DNA from 3 places in the Exiguobacterium sp. PvP048 genome. Region 2 is predicted to be linked to each of the others. Evidence: riboswitches for the same ligand, from Rfam matches in the RefSeq annotation. Region 2 holds a riboswitch; each other region holds the start of a gene.
What was found. Region 2 has a riboswitch for S-adenosylmethionine ahead of ABIC15_RS10845 (LLM class flavin-dependent oxidoreductase). Riboswitches for the same ligand answer to the same signal wherever they lie in the genome.
Positions count from the first base shown of each region.

Region 1: it holds a riboswitch for S-adenosylmethionine, as region 2 does, so the genes downstream of both, ABIC15_RS11290 (2,3-diketo-5-methylthiopentyl-1-phosphate enolase) here and ABIC15_RS10845 (LLM class flavin-dependent oxidoreductase) in region 2, are expected to answer to the same signal.
Region 3: it holds a riboswitch for S-adenosylmethionine, as region 2 does, so the genes downstream of both, ABIC15_RS03035 (methionine ABC transporter ATP-binding protein) here and ABIC15_RS10845 (LLM class flavin-dependent oxidoreductase) in region 2, are expected to answer to the same signal.

Region 1 is NZ_JBEPSU010000006.1:19,343-21,541, forward strand. Features, by position in the region: gene mtnK (S-methyl-5-thioribose kinase) at 1-368, opposite strand, end outside; SAM riboswitch class I at 447-549, opposite strand; SAM riboswitch class I at 757-858, shown strand; gene ABIC15_RS11290 (2,3-diketo-5-methylthiopentyl-1-phosphate enolase) at 939-2,129, shown strand; gene ABIC15_RS11295 (2-hydroxy-3-keto-5-methylthiopentenyl-1-phosphate phosphatase) at 2,126-2,199, shown strand, end outside.
Region 2 is NZ_JBEPSU010000005.1:105,265-107,463, reverse strand. Features, by position in the region: gene ABIC15_RS10850 (ATP-grasp domain-containing protein) at 1-214, opposite strand, end outside; gene ABIC15_RS10845 (LLM class flavin-dependent oxidoreductase) at 211-1,269, opposite strand; SAM riboswitch class I at 1,342-1,447, opposite strand; gene ABIC15_RS10840 (DUF975 family protein) at 1,556-2,194, opposite strand.
Region 3 is NZ_JBEPSU010000001.1:606,756-608,954, reverse strand. Features, by position in the region: gene ABIC15_RS03040 (bifunctional cystathionine gamma-lyase/homocysteine desulfhydrase) at 1-942, shown strand, start outside; SAM riboswitch class I at 1,002-1,107, shown strand; gene ABIC15_RS03035 (methionine ABC transporter ATP-binding protein) at 1,188-2,199, shown strand, end outside.

The DNA of each region.
Region 1 (2,199 bases), on a different contig from region 2:
TTTTCCCCTTCAAGCAGTCCGCCCCGGACGATTGTCAGATGTGACAAGTCTTCCATCACCGTGAACGCTTCTTCTTTGCTCGCATGGTAGACATGCGGGACAAACGGAACGGCGACTTTCGCGAATTCTTTTAAGGCCGATTGTTCAATCCAGGCCCGTTCGAGCGACAGCGGCCAGCTTTCCCCGACGACTTTTGCATAAGGTAACGCCTGCTTTAAAATCAGCCGTTTTTCCCCTGCCTGAATCCGGAAAACGAGATTTAAATTTCCATCTCCGATTTCCTCTGCCGTCACCGGTTCATTGCCGATCAATCCGAGTGTCCGGACCCGTTCAATCGCGTCCTGTACTGTAAATGCTTGATATCCCATTCTGTTTTCCTCCTTGGTGATCACACGAAAAAACGCCTCTTTTCGTCAAAGAAAAGAGGCGCGGCAGAATATTCCGTCCTCTTATCTCTCAGACGAATGTCTGTTGGATGTAGCACCGTGCCGGATGGTCGGTTGCTGCGGCGTCTTCGGGCCAATTCCCTCTGCCAACTCACGATAAGAGTCATATGTAGTTGTCGTGTGATTGATGTTGGTTTGAATACTACGTGCGCTGCCGGTCGTCTGTCAATTCCCTTTTTTAGTGAAACGGCTTCAAAAACGGAACCGTCTATAGAAGAAGTATTTTCAAAAAAATAAATTTTCAAAATATAGTTTGACAAGTGACGAATCTCATGTAAAAATTGCAATTAGATTTCACAATTTCATCCAATTCTTATCAAGAGCAGACGGAGGGACGAGCCCTACGATGTCGCAGCAACCGACCACTTGGCACGGTGCTAATTCTTGCAGCTATTACGCTGACAGATAAGAGTCCACGCGCAATTTTTCATGGTCTCTTGTCATTGACGAGGGACCATTTTTGTATTCTTTAACAAGGGAGAGACAGTCGATATGACGTATATTACCGCAACCTACCAACTCGGAACGACGGATCAGTTACCAAAACGGGCAGAACAAATCGCGCTCGGTTTGACCGTTGGTTCGTGGACCGATTTAAATCATTTGGAACAACAGCAGCTTGAATCGTTCAAAGGACAAGTTGTTCATACGGAAGAACACGACGGAAAAGGCTACATCACGATCCGTTATCCGGAACACAACGTCTCCCGTGACTTTTCAGCAATCTTAACGACCGTCTTCGGCAAGCTGTCGCTCGACGGACAAATCAAATTAACGGATTTACAGCTTCCGGCTTCGTTCACCACGGACTTCCCCGGTGCCAAATTCGGCATCGAGGGCGTCCGGCAGTTGATTCAAGTCCACGACCGTCCTCTGTTGATGAGCATCTTTAAAGGCGTCATCGGCCGGGACCTCACCTTTTTGCGGGAACAACTCGAAGCGCAACTTGCGGGTGGCATCGATCTCGTCAAAGATGATGAGATTTTGTACGATAATCCGTTGACGCCGGCACTCGACCGGGCGCGGATCGGACGCGACGTCCTAAATGCCCATTATGAAAAGACCGGCAAACGGGCGCTTTACGCGATTACGCTGAGCGGTTCCGTCTTCGGCTTGAAGGATCAGGCGAAACGTTTGATTGAAGCCGGTGCGACCGCCTTTCTGCTCAATACGTTTACATACGGACTCGACGTCTTACGCGAATTAGCGGCTGATCCGGACATTTCCGTTCCGATTTTTAATCATCCGGCCTTAAGCGGTGCCTTGATCGCAAGCCCGGAATACGGCATTGCAGCCCCTGTTTTACTAGGGACTTTACCGCGGCTGGCCGGTGCCGATTTGACGTTGTTCCCGTCACCTTACGGAAACGTCGCCCTCGCCAAAGACTTGGCGCGCGGAATTGCCGTCGAAGCCACACGGATCGGAGAAACGAAGACGATTCTTCCGGTTCCCTCGGCAGGTATTCATCCCGGTCTCGTCGCTCAGCTCGTTCGGGATTTCGGGACTGATTCCGTCATCAATGCCGGCGGTGGCGTTCACGGTCATCCGCAGGGCGCGGCGGCCGGTGTGCTCGCTTTCCGTCAGGCCCTCGACGCAGCACTTGCCGGTGAATCTTTGACGAGTGCCGCAACGCGGCAGGAAGAGCTTCGGGTCGCCCTCGACGCCTGGGGGATTACGAAATGACGATCCGGATTTTATGTGACTTTGACGGGACCGTGACTGAACACGACAATATCATTGCGTTGATGACAGA
Region 2 (2,199 bases):
CCCCTTCCGTCAGTTCCGGCGCATAGCGGTGCCCGCGCGTATGCGAAGACGCACTCATCCGGCTGTAGAAGACGCCTTCTGGCGGGATTTCATCAAGCGGTACCTGTCCTTCATCGAGATGCCACTGTTCATACGGCAACTCCAGTTCCTCGAGTCGTTTAATTAAATGGTCCGTCCATTCCTGGTTTTCGTGTAAGATATGAATTTTTGTCATTTGGTTTGACCTACCTTTCGTTTTTCTTCGACAAGCGGCATGACGTCGCGCGCGAAGCGTTCCATTTCTTCCAGTTGCGGTGAGAATTGAAGGAGCAACAGAGTAACGCCGACGTCTTCAAAGGCAAGAATCCGTTCGGCAATCTGTTCCGGTGTCCCAATTAAATCAGGACGAAGTCCGCGGTTTGAGACCGAATAGTCATTCCGCTTTACCTGTTGTTCGAGTTGTGATTTGCTGACGAAATCGTCGTATCCGGCGTACCCGGCACCATCTTCCTTGACGTCCGTAATCCGTTGCCACTCTTGCACCGCCTCTTCTTCCGTATCGCGGCAGATGATATAAGCAGCCAGTCCAAAACTTTCAAGCGGCGGTTGCCCTGTCGCTTGTCGGCGCGCCTTCATATCCTCAATCTTAACGGACACTTCTTCCACTGTTCCGCCGTGCATGACATAAGCGTCACAATGATTGACGATGGTTTGTTTGCCGGCTTCACTTTCTCCACCTGCATACAATTTGATACCCGGGCGTTGCACCGGTTTTGGATGCAGTTGTGTCTTCTCAAGCGTATAGTAGTTGCCGTCAAAGCTGTACGGGGAAGCATCTGCCCATAACCCTTTCATGATCGTGACAAACTCTTCCGTTCGGGCGTAACGTTCGTCGTGAGCCGTGAAGATCCCGTTGTACTGCCGGGCTTCTTCTTCCCACCAGGCCGAGACGACGTTTAACGTAAAGCGTCCGTTGCTGAGCTGATCGATGTTTGCTGCCATCTTCGCGGTCGTCGCCGGATTATGGAACCCCGGACGGACCGCTGTCATGATTTCCAGTCGTTCCGTCGTCGCGGCAATCGCCGCTGCCGTCGTCCAGGCTTCAAGACTCGGTGCTTCGAGCCCTTTGATGTCATTTAAGTTCAATTCGGCAATCAAGGTCGTTGAAAACCCGATTCGTTCAGCCGTTTGTGCGACCTGTTTGGCATAGTCGAACGTCGCCGGCATCTGTTCGTCCTCGACATTCCGTAACCATCCGCCAAAAATCGGTAACCAAAATCCATACTCCATCCGTTATGTCCCCCTTATAAAAAAAGTCGCTCTTCTCGAAAATCGAAAAGAGCGACGGATTAATCATGTCTGCTCTTATCTTCAAAGGAAAAATTCCTTTTAGGAAGTAGCACCTTCCGCTGCACGCGGGGTTGCTGAAGTGTCTTCGGGCCATTCCCTCGACTTCTCTTGATAAGAATTATTGGAATTATCGTACACTTTTTAGCAGAGTAAAGCAACCATTAAACCTTGTTTTCCAATCGGAATTAAAAAAGGACGAGAGCATGGCTCCCATCCTCTTCTCACATTAATATGGTGCTACAAACGTTGATTGTTCACCAGGTGCTTCTTCTCCGCGGATCCGGTCGTAGAATTTCGCAAGCGTGACGCTGAAATAAGGTCCGACCCATAAGAAGGCGATTCCGATTGTAATTAAACCAAGCAGGAACCAGCCGATGAATGAAAGAACAAGCATGAAGGCTTCCATCTTATGTCCATCCATCATTTGACGTGACCGGGTGATTGCTTCCAATACACCAATCGAAGGTTCATCCCGCAAAATGTAGTAAGTCAACATATACGAAAATGATTTGATAATGGCCGGTACAACCAATAACAATGCCCATAGGAACAAGAATATAAATTGGACGATTGAAAGCAGGACGACTTTTATGAAATATTTATAGGGCTCAAATAAATCACTGATTTTTGTTTGTTCTCCCCGTGCGATAGAAAGTGAGAACCAGACCCATCCTGCACTAAGTGGGATTAATAAGACCGTTGCAATCAATCCGAGGAAGTCAATCGTTTGGAAAGGTTCGTCATAATCAGACGACAGCAGTTCCGGAATGACTTGCAGAATTGCGAATAATAAAAACATCAAGACCGTAAAGCCCCAACGACCGCTTAATGCTTCCTTTGCTGATTTTTTTAATTGTGATGACATAAATA
Region 3 (2,199 bases), on a different contig from region 2:
ATGGCGGCGATTCACGCTGTCTTTAACCTGCTTGAGTCAGGTGACCATATCGTCATGACGGATGACGTCTACGGCGGAACGTTCCGTTTGATGCAACGTGTCCTGCCGAAGTTCAACATCCAAGTGACGTTCGTCGATACGACGGATCTCGCGGCGACGGAAGCTGCGGTGCAAGACAACACGAAGATGCTGTATGTCGAAACACCGACGAACCCGTTGTTGAAAGTTACAGATATCGCAGCAGTTGCTGAGATTGCGAAACGCAATAACTTGAAACTCGTCGTCGATAACACATTCGCGACACCATACTTGCAACAACCACTCGCACTCGGTGCAGATATCGTTCTGCACAGCGCGACAAAATACATCGGCGGTCATTCGGACGTCGTCGCCGGACTTGTCGTCGTCAACAGCGACGAGCTCGGAGAAGATCTTCACTTCATCCAAAACTCGACCGGCGGTATTCTTGGACCGCAGGACAGCTTCCTGCTCGTCCGTGGATTACGGACGCTTGGTATCCGGATGGATGCAATCGAAGAAACATCACACGATCTCGTTCAGTTCTTACAGGAACAGGACGTCGTCTCAAACATCTTCTATCCGGGACTGGCATCACATCCGGGTCACGCGACACAACAAAAACAAGCGACCGGTTTCGGCGGCATGATCAGCTTTGATGTCGGTTCAGCAGAAAATGCGGAGAAACTCGTCGAAGCGACACATTTCTTCACATTGGCTGAAAGTCTTGGAGCGGTCGAGAGTCTGATTTCCGTTCCGGCACGGATGACACATGCGTCGATTCCGGCAGAGCGTCGCGCAGAACTCGGAATTACGGATGGTCTCGTTCGGATCTCGGTAGGTCTTGAGGACGCGGAAGACTTGAAAGAAGATTTGGCACGTGCTTTCAGTCTGCTTCAACCGGTTTCAGAAAAAACTGTTTGACAAGCAAAATAACCCCTGCTAATATTCAGATTATATTAAAAATAACTTAATACCGATAACTCTTATCGAGAGTGGTGGAGGGACTGGCCCGATGAAACCCGGCAACCGCGGAATTTATTCCGAAGTGGTGCTAATTCCAGCAGACATTTGTCTGCAAGATGAGAGCAAATGGTTTTGTGTACTGAAAAAGTGCGCGCGTTTGCTCTAAAACGTGCGCACTTTTTTTATGTTTAGGAGGGACCGTATTGATTCGCTTACAGGATGTAGGAAAGATTTATCGCTCGAAGCGCGGATCGGTTGAAGCCGTCGTCAATGTCGACTTGTCAATCGAGCGCGGTGAAATTTTTGGAATAATCGGTTATTCAGGGGCAGGGAAATCAACACTGATTCGTTTGCTGAACATGCTGGAGGCACCGACGAGCGGCTCGATTCAAATCGACGGTGTCGAAATGACGACGCTCAAACCAAAAGAATTACGGGGCGTCCGTAAAAACGTCTCAATGGTGTTCCAACACTTTAATCTGCTTTGGTCACGGACAGTCGAAGAAAACATCATGTTCCCGCTTGAGCTCGGCGGTTATCCGAAAGCCCGTCGTAAAGAACGGGTTGCCGAACTGATTCAGCTCGTCGGACTCGACGGACGTGAAGGCGCTTATCCGTCGCAACTGTCTGGTGGACAAAAACAACGGGTCGGGATTGCCCGGGCACTGGCATCCAATCCGGACGTCTTACTCTGTGACGAAGCGACCAGTGCGCTGGATCCAAAAACGACCGACTCGATCCTCGAGTTGTTGGTCGACATCAACAAAAAATTAAAACTGACGATCGTCTTGATCACACACGAGATGCATGTCATTCAAAAAATCTGTCACCGGGTCGCCGTCATGGAAGCCGGGAAAATCGTCGAACAGGGACCGGTTGCTGAAGTATTCCGTCACCCGAAACAGGCGATGACCAAAGAGTTCGTCAAACAATTGACGTCACCGTCTGAAAACGAATTGACGTTTGCGAAATTACGCGAGCGGTATCCGACCGGGAAAATCGTCCAGCTGACGTTTGTCGGTTCGACAGCGGAAAGTCCGATCCTTGCCGAAGTCATGAAAGATTCGAACTTATTATTCAATATCATCGGCGGAAACGTCGGACAGACGCAGGACGGAGCACTCGGAACGCTGTTCATTCAGTTGCTCGGTTCGGAACAGGAAGCACAAGTGGTCATCGCCAAACTTCAAGCGAGTGACGTTGAAGTGGAGGTGG